3 regions of the Alkalihalophilus lindianensis genome follow, and region 2 is predicted to be linked to each of the others. Evidence: riboswitches for the same ligand, from Rfam matches in the RefSeq annotation. Region 2 holds a riboswitch; each other region holds the start of a gene.
What was found. A riboswitch is a leader RNA that binds a small molecule or an ion and turns the genes downstream of it on or off. The one in region 2 is predicted to bind S-adenosylmethionine.
Positions count from the first base shown of each region.

Region 1: another riboswitch for S-adenosylmethionine. It lies ahead of RYX56_RS07290 (methionine ABC transporter ATP-binding protein); the one in region 2 lies ahead of RYX56_RS17680 (pyridoxal phosphate-dependent aminotransferase).
Region 3: another riboswitch for S-adenosylmethionine. It lies ahead of RYX56_RS03495 (methionine biosynthesis PLP-dependent protein); the one in region 2 lies ahead of RYX56_RS17680 (pyridoxal phosphate-dependent aminotransferase).

Region 1 is NZ_JAWJBA010000002.1:102,286-106,454, reverse strand. Features, by position in the region: gene RYX56_RS07295 (MFS transporter) at 1-1,077, shown strand, start outside; SAM riboswitch class I at 1,146-1,258, shown strand; gene RYX56_RS07290 (methionine ABC transporter ATP-binding protein) at 1,435-2,460, shown strand; gene RYX56_RS07285 (methionine ABC transporter permease) at 2,453-3,121, shown strand; gene RYX56_RS07280 (MetQ/NlpA family ABC transporter substrate-binding protein) at 3,135-3,980, shown strand; gene RYX56_RS07275 (carboxymuconolactone decarboxylase family protein) at 4,083-4,169, shown strand, end outside.
Region 2 is NZ_JAWJBA010000007.1:52,944-57,112, reverse strand. Features, by position in the region: gene RYX56_RS17685 (manganese catalase family protein) at 1-728, opposite strand, end outside; gene RYX56_RS17680 (pyridoxal phosphate-dependent aminotransferase) at 800-1,978, opposite strand; SAM riboswitch class I at 2,065-2,167, opposite strand; gene nfsA (oxygen-insensitive NADPH nitroreductase) at 2,263-3,021, opposite strand; gene RYX56_RS17670 (DUF418 domain-containing protein) at 3,188-4,169, shown strand, end outside.
Region 3 is NZ_JAWJBA010000001.1:624,953-629,121, forward strand. Features, by position in the region: gene RYX56_RS03480 (asparaginase) at 1-659, opposite strand, end outside; gene prsW (glutamic-type intramembrane protease PrsW) at 823-1,470, shown strand; gene RYX56_RS03490 (hypothetical protein) at 1,491-1,655, shown strand; SAM riboswitch class I at 1,738-1,844, shown strand; gene RYX56_RS03495 (methionine biosynthesis PLP-dependent protein) at 1,932-3,065, shown strand; gene RYX56_RS03500 (bifunctional homocysteine S-methyltransferase/methylenetetrahydrofolate reductase) at 3,068-4,169, shown strand, end outside.

The DNA of each region.
Region 1 (4,169 bases), on a different contig from region 2:
ATTGCACTTTTACCAGCTGGTTTACTGAGTGACAAAGTAGGCAGGAAGAAAATGATCTTTGTTGGGGCTATTTTTGCAGCATGTAGCCTTCTTTTACGTGGTGTGCTGGTAGCTGAGACGATGTTACTTGCGACAGCTTTTATGACGGGATTGTTTATGGCCTTTATTCAAGTATCCTCTATCCCTTTGCTTGCTGAGAATTCCTCGGAAAAAGAGCGAGTGCATCTATTTAGCTTTAACTTTGCGCTTATTATGGTTGCTAATGTCATTGGGAATACACTTGGTGGGACGCTATCCGACCTCTTTCATACTGTATTTGGATTAACAATGTTGACGAGTGTGCGAATCACCTTGCTGTTTGGAGCTTGCTTATTTTTCCTCGCCTTAATCCCAATTATAAAGATTCGCGAGGAACAAAAGGTGCGCAAACAGAAAACAGGGGCTAGCTCTCTTGGTAAATTGTTTACGACCCATCGCTCAAGTCTAAAGGTTATTGGACTTTTCGCCGTAGCCAATTTATTAATTGGTTTTGGGTCTGGTCTAGTCATTCCTTATTTGAACTTATATTTTACAGATCGATTTGACGTAAGTTATTCAGTGGTGGGCATTATCTTATCTTTAGGTCAAGCGATGACGGCGATCGCTTTAATGATCGGCCCAACCGTAGTACGAAAAGTAGGTGAAGTGAAAGCTGTAGTGATTCTGCAGCTCTCATCCCTTCCGTTTCTCCTCCTGACGGCTTATACAGAAGTGCTCTGGCTCGCTGTGATCGGATTTTTATTTAGGCAAGCGTTAATGAATGCGGGGAATCCGATTCAAATGGCTTTAATGATGAGAAAAGTCGATGATTCCATGAAAGGTCTTGCGAATTCAGTAGGGCAAATGGTCTTTCAATTAGGGTGGGCTGTTATGGGACCGGTGTCGACCACGCTTGTTATGATCTATGGTTCTTACTATGGTTATGCCTACGTGTTTACGATTACGGCTAGTCTTTATCTGATTGGTTCGATCTATTTCTTCCTTGTATTTAGAGAGAAAAAAGCAACGGAAAAATCTTCATCTCATCTTTCAGCATAAAATCGTTGACAGCAAAAAATCCGCCATGCTATGATGCACTCATGCAAAAGCAAACAACAACTTTATATCTCTTATCCAGAGAGGTGGAGGGACTGGCCCGATGAAACCCAGCAACCACTAAATCAACGCTTGATTTAGAAGGTGCTAATTCCTGCAAAGCATAAGCTTTGATAGATGAGACAGAGGATATCTAACATACACCTTTCTGTTCATCTTAAAACAGAAGGGTTTTTTTATGGTTATTTTTTGAACGACAACAGGGCAAATTGTCACTGAATAGATGAGCATCAACGTCTTTCAATTCTACTAATTGAGGTGAGTAGAATTGAAAGGATAGAAGGAAAGTAGGGATTAAATATGATTTCGTTACAATCGATTCGTAAACGATTCGAAACGAAAAATGGCCCGGTTCACGCAGTTGACGGTGTGGATTTAACGATTGCTGAAGGTGAGATTTTTGGGGTCATTGGATATAGTGGTGCAGGTAAAAGTACGTTGATTCGTATGTTAAATATGTTAGAAAGACCGACCGAGGGAGACGTTACTGTAGCCGGTAAAAAGCTATCGGCTCTATCAACAAAGGAGCTAAGACGAGCACGTCAGGAGATCGGCATGATATTCCAACACTTTAACTTACTTTGGTCTCGTACTGTTCGCGATAATATTGCTTTTCCTTTGGAGATAGCAGGAGTAGCAAAGCGTGAACGTGAAAAGCGTGTCAATGAATTAATCGAACTAGTCGGTTTAAAAGGACGCGGAGATAGCTATCCATCGCAATTAAGTGGTGGTCAAAAGCAGCGTGTTGGGATTGCAAGAGCTCTTGCAAACAATCCGAAAGTTTTACTTTGTGATGAAGCAACATCAGCTCTTGATCCAAAGACAACTGATTCGATTTTGGACTTGCTTGTAGATATTAATGAGAAGTTAGGATTAACGATCGTTCTCATCACGCATGAAATGCATGTCATCCGCAAAATTTGTCATCAAGTTGCTGTAATGGAGGCTGGAAAAGTCGTTGAGCAAGGTCCAGTGCTTGATGTTTTCCGTAAGCCAAAAGAAGAAATGACAAAAGAGTTTGTGAAACAGATTACGGAACCTGAGGAAACGACGGATGCGATTAAGCAAATGTTGGCTGATCACCCAGAAGGACACATTGTGCAATTAACATTTGTTGGGGAAGAAGCAGAGAGTCCATTGATTACTCAGCTTATCCGTACGTTCGATGTTGAAGTTAATATTGTTCAAGGAAAAATTACCAAGATTCATGAAGGGTCATATGGAACATTATTTGTTGCCTTAAATGGCCAAAAAGAAGAAGTGGAACGTGCCATTGCCTTTATCCAAAGCAAGAAAGTGGAAGTGGAGGTGATCACGTATGCTTGATCAATTTCTAGCTGATGTAAAAGGGGATCGACTGTGGGATGCTACACTTGAGACCATTTACATGACATCCATCTCTGTATTAGCGACATTTATTATAGGGATTATCCTAGGACTGGTTTTATATTTAACAAGCAAAGGTAACCTTTGGGAAAATTCAGTGGTCAATGGGATTACCGGTTTTATTGTAAATATTTTCAGATCGATTCCATTTATTATTCTGATCGTCTTACTCATTCCATTTACACGAGCATTAACGGGTTCGATGCTAGGGGCAAATGCAGCCCTACCAGCTTTGATTATTGGAGCTGCACCGTTTTATGCACGTATGGTCGAGATTGCCCTTCGTGAAATTGATAAAGGAGTTATTGAAGCTTCTCAATCAATGGGGGCAAGCAATTGGACAATCATTCGCAAAGTATTAATTCCAGAATCCTTACCAGCCCTTATTTCTGGTATTACAGTTACAGCGATTGCTTTAGTCAGTTACACAGCGATGGCGGGTGTCATTGGAGCGGGTGGTCTTGGTCACTTCGCTTACTTAGAAGGATTCCAACGAAACAATAGTCAAATTACTTTAGTAGCAACGATCGCTATTCTGTTGGTAGTATTTGTTATTCAATGGATAGGTGATTATTTTACAAATAAAACAGATAAAAGGTAGGGGGAAAAGAAAGATGAAAAAGTTTTTAAGCGTAGTAGCAGCTGCAGCATTATCGGTATCACTTGTAGCATGTGGTGGTGCTGAGGAAGAAACAACTGAAGGAGATGCAGGAGAAGGTGAATCATCAACATTAGTAGTGGGGGCTTCTGCTGTACCACATGCAGAAATCTTAGAAGCGGCACAACCATTGCTTGCTGAAGAAGGAATTGACCTTCAAGTACAAGTATTCCAAGATTATATTTTACCAAACCAAACATTGCGTGATGGAGATATCGATGTGAACTACTTCCAAACGCCTGGTTACCTAGATATGCAAATTGAAGAAAATGATTATGATTTCGTTAGCGCGGGTGCTATTCACGCTGAACCAATTGGTGTGTATTCACAAGAGTACGCAAGCTTAGATGAGCTTCCTGAAGGTGCAACCATCATTATGAGTGATTCAATTAGTGATCACGGTCGTATCCTTCCGATTTTTGAGCGTGCTGGCTTAATTGAGTTAGACGTTGAAGAAGGTCAATTAGCAACAATTGAAGATATTTCATCAAACCCTAAAAATCTTCAATTTGGATCAACTCAAGTTGAAGCGCGTATGCTTGCTCCTTCATTTGAAAGTGGCGAAGGTGATGCAGTGGTGATTAACACGAACTATGCACTTGAAGGCGGAGTAGATGTTGAGCAATATGGAATTGCTTTTGAAGACGAAGAAGTTCTTCAGCCAAACTTAATCGTTGTTCGTGCTGAAGATCAAGAGCGTCCTGAAGTACTGAAGCTTGTTGAAGTTCTACAATCGCAAGAAATTCAAGACTTCATTAATGAAGAGTATGATGGTGCTGTTATTCCATTAACTGAAGAATAGAACAGTAAAGAGTGCCCTTAGTGGTGCTCTTTTTTTGTATAAATGAACGCATTGATTCGAATACTACCATTGAAATGGAATCAACTTAAGGAGGGATTGTAGATGGATCAGCAGCAACAACAATCAAGTGCCATTCAAATGGCGCTACATGAGTATAAAGAAGGCTTAGGGCACTTCACTGAAAAAATG
Region 2 (4,169 bases):
CAGATCTTGTCAATATCTCGGTAATCAGTTGCACTCCATGTATATAATTTACGATGAAGACCTTCTGCTTCAAATTTACGGGTAGTTTCGAATGCCGCATTATCTAAATTTGGAATTGGAAGCATCTTCGTTATATCTACTCCTGTAGCAATCTCAATTGCCTTTGCATAAGCCATAACATGTACCCCTCCGCGAACAAGCAAATACCCAATCATCTCACGAGCTACCGGGTTACTCGTCATTTCGTACACGCGCATCTTGTGTGTTCTCGCTCCGCACTCTAAGAAGAAATTATGCAAGAGATCCAGAATTAAGTTCCCACTATTAAACACATAGTCTCCTCGCCAAGGTGCCCCCATTGAATCCATCGGAAAGGAAGTTTGTGCTGTGGAAATAAAATGATAGGTGTTCCTTTTATCGGTAGCTGCTCTCATTGGGGCAATATCCGGGCCACCTGGGAAAGTTGTCCCTTCAATCATTAAGTTAATCGTATTGGAAACAAGCTCTACATGGCCCAATTCTTCTGCTGTAATACTTGCCACCAAGTCAAAAAAAGGTTTTAACTTTTTCTTATTCCTGAAGTTAAACGACTGAAACAAATAATTATTCAATGTCGACATTTCTCCGTATTTCCCACCGAGTAATTCTTGAACAGCGGCTGCTGCATTAGCATCAGGAGCTTTAGGCTTTGGTAGTTCAATAGCTAAGCGATTATAGCGAGTAAACAAAACAACCCCTCCTACCCCACATATAGTAACTCTCTATCATGTATGAGAGAGGTTGTTTGTCTTATAACCTTTTATTTAGAAAACAGATGAAGAGCACCGATTCGCTCCATCGCTTCAGTTAATGTCGCTTCATCCGCCAGCAGTCCAATCCGTACAAAACCTTCTCCGTACTCTCCAAATCCAATACCTGGCGCTACAACGACCCTTGCTTCATTTAATAAAATGTCCGCAAATTCTTCAGATGTATAGTTTTTTGGAACAGGGAACCAAGCAAAGAAAGACCCACGTGGTGCTTCCACTTCCCAACCTGCTTTGAGTGCTGCCTCTACTAATGCCTTACGACGTGATTCATAGGTAGCAACAAGATCAGTCACACATTGTTGATCAGAAAGCAATGCATGAGCAGCCGCCTCTTGAATCCCACCAAATATACTGCAGAAAAGATGATCTTGTAGCTGTTCAATCGCGCGAACGACGCTTTTGTTTCCAACAACAAAGCCCACACGCCACCCTGCCATATTGTAAGACTTAGATAAAGTCATTACTTCTACACCGACATCTTTTGCCCCTTTTAACTGCAAGAAACTCAGAGGCTTTACTCCATCAAAACCAATGGCGCCGTAGGCAAAATCGTGAACAATACAAATATCATGTCTTTGTCCAATTTCAATGGCATCTTGAAAGAGCGTCGGCGTCGCAACAGCTCCTGTTGGGTTATTTGGATAATTCAAGAACATCAATTTTGCTTTCTTTAATGTATCCTCGCTAAGCTTTGAGAAATCTGGGTGGAAGCCCAATTCTTCTAATAAAGGCATCATATGCATGCTTGCCCCACTTAACTCTACGCCTGACCAATAATCTGGATAACCTGGATCAGGAACAAGAGCCAGATCTTCTGGATTCAACAAGCACTGGCTTAATTCAATAAGCCCTGTTTTGGCCCCGCCGAGTACAGCAACTTCATTCGCAGGATCAATTTCTACCCCGTACTCTCTGTAATAATAGTCGGCAACCGCTTCCTTTAAAAAGGAGTGACCCGCAAATGGTGCATATTTATGATGAACAGGATTTTCGGCCGCTTCTTTTAATTTATCAACAATGTGAGTAGGTGTTGGCTGGTCCGGATTGCCTTGTCCTAGATTAATCACATCATCATGCTTACTACTAATTTCATTTACTTTTTTCACTAGCTTCGCGAAAAATTGACTGGGCAATCGTTTCATTGCCTCAGATTGTTCAAACGTTTTCATCTCTCTCACCTCTATCATTCTATCTCTCAATAAAAAAAGAGCCCTTTTCAAATTCTGAAAAAGGCTCTTGTCCGAATAAGACAATTCGCTTATCTCTCAGAATACAAGATTCTGCAGGAAGGAGCACCTTTCCAAATGGCGGTTGCTGGACGTCGTCGGGCCTGTTCCCTCGGTCTCTCTTGATAAGTGATGATTATTCATTTTTGTCTAACGCCCTATGAAAGCGCTACACATTATGTAATTACTCTTTATGAATGAGAGTTTACAGAATTGTTAACGATTTGTCAATCTTTGTTGCTAGAATATAAAAATCCTTGCTTCTTTAAAAATGTATCTAGATGAGCTCGCTTTGGTGTTGAAAAATGCGCTGACATCATTTCACTCCATGTAGTCACACGTTTTCCGCTTGTTCGATCTGTGTAGTAACGTTTCATTTCTTGATCATATTTTTCTAGGGCTGCATCAATTTGCTCATGGTTATACGTTTCATAATGCACAGAAGCCGCTTCAGGTAATCTTGGCTTTTGGGTAGGATCTTGATTAGGCTGTCCTACACATAACCCCATCACCGGGAACGTATAATCTGGTAGAGAAAGTAACTCACTTACTTCATCTGGCAGGTTACGAATGCCACCAATCATCACTCCACCGAGTTCATAGGACCTTGCAGCCACTAACATATTTTCAGCAACAAGCGCCGCGTCCACAGCACCAACAAGAACTTGCTCAATTCCACTAACTTCAAAACTTTTCTGATGAAGCTCACTTGCTTTTTTCAAGCGACTAAAATCTGCACAAATGACAAAGAAGACAGGACATTGTGCAACATATGCTTGATTTCCGACTAACTCTGCTAGCTTGTCTTTTTTCTTTTGGTCTTGAATCACAACGATACTATACGCTTGAACATGATGAGAGGTTGGTGCCCATCTACCTGATTCTACAATATTCTCGATTTGCTCTTGGCTCACCTTTTCATTTGTAAATGATCGGATAGAGCGATGGCTTTGAAGTAACCGTATTGAATCATTTTGCATCATCATCAACCCTTTACTAGTATTTATTCATTAGTTTACATGAAAAGGGCCGATCATCAAAAGAAGAAGGCTCAGTACTTTTAATGAACGAACCCCTTGTTCGCTCATTAGAAATATTTTACAATGAAACTATTCACTTCAACTTCAGCTTATTAGAAAAGGAGAAAACCTCATGACCACACGAGCAACTTCGATCCAAGATAACGAACGAATTGCCTCTCTTGATATGATGCGTGGCCTCGCATTGCTAGGAATTCTATTAGCTAATAGTCTTCATTTTCAATACGGTCTTTTTTTGATTCCTAGTCTACATGATTATTACCCACTCGGTACGATTGACCGGATTACTGAGAGCGCCATCTTATTTTTGGCAACAGCTAGCTTTTATACATTATTCTCCTTCTTATTTGGTTATGGTATGGCTCTCCTGAAAGAAAGACTCGAACAACGAGAGCTTCGCTTTGGCACCGTCTATTTCAGAAGAATGGGTATTTTACTAGCCGTTGGATTCTTACATTATCTTTTTATTTGGGATGGCGATATCTTATTGACCTATGCGCTTGGAGGCATGCTCCTCTACTTTTTCTTACGTCTAAAGGAGAAGGGGCTTTTGGTTTGGTCATTAATCCTTCTTTTGTTGATGGCCACTAGCATAGGCATGCCAGAAGATGAATCGACCCTTGTTGTGGAAGATTCATTAGCTTCCTACTCAGTTATTGAAAAGGAAGTGCTCACCTCAGGAAGTTATGCTGAAGTTGTTCAGTTCAGGTTAACGGAGGATATGTTTGGTCTAGGAGGATACGGTCAAATCCTTGTTATCCTAAGTGCGATGATTGCCGTCATTGGTATGTTCTTATTGGGTGCTTTTGTCGCAAGAAAGAAATGGCTTCTTAACATTGATACTCACCGTCCACTATTGAAAAAGGTTTGGTTGATTACTCTTCTTGTAGGATTTCCGGCTAAAATCCCTCATGCATTTATCGGAGATTCCTATCAATATGAGATGCTCCATATGACGATTGGTGGACCCCTTGTTGCGATGTTCTATGCAACGAGCATTGCCCTACTTGCCACGAACCCTACAGCGAGAAAATGGTTACAGCCTTTTGCTATGGTAGGTCGTTTGTCACTTACGAACTACTTGATGCAGTCCA
Region 3 (4,169 bases), on a different contig from region 2:
ATTGTAGTGGCATCCATACCTGTGTATGTCTTTAACAAGACCACTCGTTTTTCTAATGAAGTGATAGCGTAGCAATCTCTTTTCGCAGGTGTATGGTGAAAATTAACACCCCGTTTTGTAACAATTCCAATAGGCCCATATTGAGGGCTTTGGAATGTAGCAATGTTAGAGCTATGCGTTTTTGTGACGTTTTTAGCTGTATGGATTTCATCATTTAAAACGACTAGAACACCCTTGCCATATGCGTCTTCACTAGCTGCTGTTTTAACCGCTGATATTAAGTTATGAGGTCCATCAGAACCTAATTCATTACTAGAACGCATCGCTCCTGTAACGATTACAGGATTATTGATATCCAGTATCAGATCAAGCAGATAAGCCGTCTCTTCAAGTGTGTCTGTACCGTGCGTTACGACAATGCCATCCAATTGTTCAGATTCCACTCTTTCCTTTAATCGATGTGCTAAGTTGACCATTAAAGAAGGGGTCATATGTGGAGATGGGATATTCAGGTAATCGTCAACCACAACGGAGGCGATGCTTGAAAGGGATTCGATTGTGGAATATAATGGATTTACTAGATTAGGGGTTACAGCGCCATGTTCATCTTCTTGCATTGCGATTGTACCGCCAGTATGTAAAACAAGAATTTTTTTCATCTTCATTGCTCCTTTATTTCATACTATTACATCCATCGAATAAAATCTTCTTTGATGTTATGATCGTATTTTAACATATTTTTCATACCTCACTCACCATGTGAATTATTTTACTTGAATGAAAAATCAATGTGTGCACAGGATAAGAAAGGTAGGCTTTAAATTGTTTGCCATATTGACAGCCGCGATCGCACCAGCAATGGCGTTATTATCATATTTTTATTTGAGAAATGATTATGAATCAACCGTAAATGCCTTAGTTTTTCGAACCTTTATTATTGGACTTATCCTTGTTTTTCCTGTTATGGTATTGCAGTACGCATTTACCGTAGAGGGCTTTTTTGAAAGAGATTTACTTAAGGCTTTTGTCTTATATGGGTTTTTTGAAGAATTCTTTAAATGGTTTATGCTTTATTTTTTTGCTTATCAATATGGGCAGATGACACGGAGATATGATGGAATTGTCTATGGCGTATCTTTATCTCTTGGATTTGCATCAATGGAAAATGTATTTTACATGCTTGCTCATGGACTCGAAACTGCTGTAGCTCGGGCTTTATTACCTGTATCCAGTCATGCACTATATGGAGTCATAATGGGTTATTATATTGGACGAGCAAAAATGGAAGCATCAAAACGAAAGTGGTTTTTAATGCTTTCTTTAGTAACTCCTGTTGTATTACATGGGTTATATGACTTTATTTTACTGACGTTTGGTATGTATTTTCTGATTGGTTTAGTGCCATTTATGATTGGACTTTGGATCTTGGCTCTAAATAAGGTAAAATGGGCTAATAAGCTTGATCATTAAATTTGAAAGGGGAATGAAAGATGGTCGGAGAACGTTATCGTATAGTCATTCGTTGCCCGAAGTGCGGAGAGAAGTATATTTTGCGTGGCAAACAGAATGATGAAGGGGAATATGAAACAGGATTTAAGCAATGTGTGTGTGGAAATAATGATGATTTGAAAGTTGACGCAACCCCTGAATCTTAAAAAAGACTTGCAAAATCTTTTGAATTGTTGTAATTTTAGTTCAACGTAAAAAGTTTATTTCGAAATTTCATAAAACATATAATTCTTATCAAGAGAGACGGAGGGAATGGCCCGAAGAAGTCTCAGCAACCAGCCTTTTTGAAGAGGTCAGGTGCTAATTCCATCAAGCGTAGGCTTGAAAGATAAGAAGAAGCCAATGAGTGAATGGACACCTTCTTCTTATTTTATAAGTTGAGGTGTCTTTTTATTTAGGTACTGGTATTAGGAGGAGAGAACATGACAAAAGAGAAACATGCAACTGACGTCGTTCAAATTGGGAATAGAGGAAAAGAACATACAGGTACAGTTAATACGCCTATCTATTTATCAACAGCATACAGACATACAGGTATTGGGGAATCAACAGGATATGATTATGCTAGAACGGGTAACCCAACACGTGAAGTGGTGGAACAAGCTATTGCCTCTCTTGAAGAAGGAGATCGTGGATTTGCTTGTAGCTCTGGGATGGCTGCCATTCAAACTGTCTTTTCTTTATTTGAAATGGGAGATGAGATTTTAGCTACAAAAGACCTTTATGGTGGAACGTATCGCTTGTTTGAAGAAGGTTGGAAGCGTTGGGGATTAACATTTTCTTATGTAGACCCAAGAGAGCTCGACCTTGTTGAGGATGCAATCAATGAAAAGACTAAAGCTATTTTTATAGAAACACCTACTAATCCTTTGATGCAAGAAGCCTGTATCCGCTCTTTAGCTGATATTTGTAAAAAGCATCAAATTTTATTAATTGTAGACAATACTTTCTACACGCCGTTAATCCAGCAGCCTATTGTAGAGGGCGCGGACATTGTAGTTCATAGCGCTTCTAAGTATTTAGGTGGACATAATGATGTCATTGCTGGTCTTGTGGTCGCAAAAGGCAAAGAGCTCTCAGAGAGAATTGGCTACTACCATAACGGGATTGGAGCAACGCTTAGTGCATTTGATTCTTGGTTATTAATTCGGGGGATGAAAACACTTGCGCTTAGAATGGAAAAACACGAGCAAAATGCGAAGGAAATCGTCCGTTATTTACAAAAAAGTGAATGTGTAACGGATGTGTTATACCCAGGTCGAGGGGGAATGGTCTCATTTAGAATTCAGGATGAACAATGGGTCAATCCGTTTTTACAGCAGTTGAAACTGATCTCTTTTGCCGAAAGTTTAGGGGGCGTAGAGAGTTTAATGACGTATCCTGCTACACAAACACATGCCGATATTCCAGAAGAGGTTCGAGTTCAAAATGGCGTATGTAATCGATTGTTACGATTCTCTGTGGGGATCGAAAGAGCTGAAGATCTCCTTGAAGACTTAGAGCAAGCATTTCTTTATGTGGCAAAGAATAAAGTGACTCAATCAAGAGGGGTGTAACGATGACGTTTCTTGAACGATTAAAAACAGAAGTATTAGTTGGAGACGGAGCTATGGGTACACTCCTCTATGAACAAGGTGTTTCTCAATGTTTTGAGGAGCTAAATCTATCTGATCCTAAAAGAATAATAGATGCCCATAACCAATATGTCGCTGCCGGTTCAACCATTATTCAAACGAACACTTATGCAGCCAATCGACTTAAGCTGGAAAAACACGGGCTTGAAGATAAAGTAGAAATCATTAATAGAGAAGCAGTAAAGTTAGCACGCAAGGCAACAACTAAAGGTGAACATTTCATTGTCGGAACAGTCGGTGGATTGCAGAACTTACACCAGGAAGATTGGTCCCTAGAAGAAGTGAAAAATGCCCTTGATGAGCAACTTGAAATTTTGTTAGATGAAGAAATAGATGGAATTTTATTAGAGACTTTCTATAATTTAGATGAAATTATCCTGGCGATTCAATTAGTAAGGAATAGGTCGGATCTCCCTGTGATCGCCAATGTATCTTTAGGTGAAATAGGTGTTTTACATGGGGGGGTAACACTGAAGAATGCCATTGGCGAGATGGTGAAGAAAGGAGCAAATATCGTAGGGATCAATTGTCGTATGGGTCCTAGTCATATGTTGCGATCACTTGAAGATCTTCCTCTTCCTGAAGGGGCATATTTATCCGTTTATCCCAATGCAAGCTTACCTGAATATCAGGATGGCAGGCTGTTCTATCATTCAAATCCAGATTATTTTGAAAGTATGGGTGAACAGTTTGTTAATCAAGGAGTGAGGTTACTCGGAGGTTGCTGCGGGACAACACCGGAACATATTAAAGCTTTTGCCACAGTTACAAAAAGACGTAAACCAGTACAGGAGAAGTGGGTCACTTCTTCGTTGGAGCACCCGAATTCAGTCATTGAATTTAAACGTAAGGATAAGACCTTACCGGAATTAGTAAAGCAAAGAAATTCAGTTATTGTAGAACTTGATCCGCCAAAAAAATTAAATACCGATACTTTTATTAAAGGAGCTAAAGCTCTTAAGCAGGCAGGGGTAGATGCAGTAACCCTAGCGGATAATTCGCTTGCCTCTCCAAGAATTGATAACA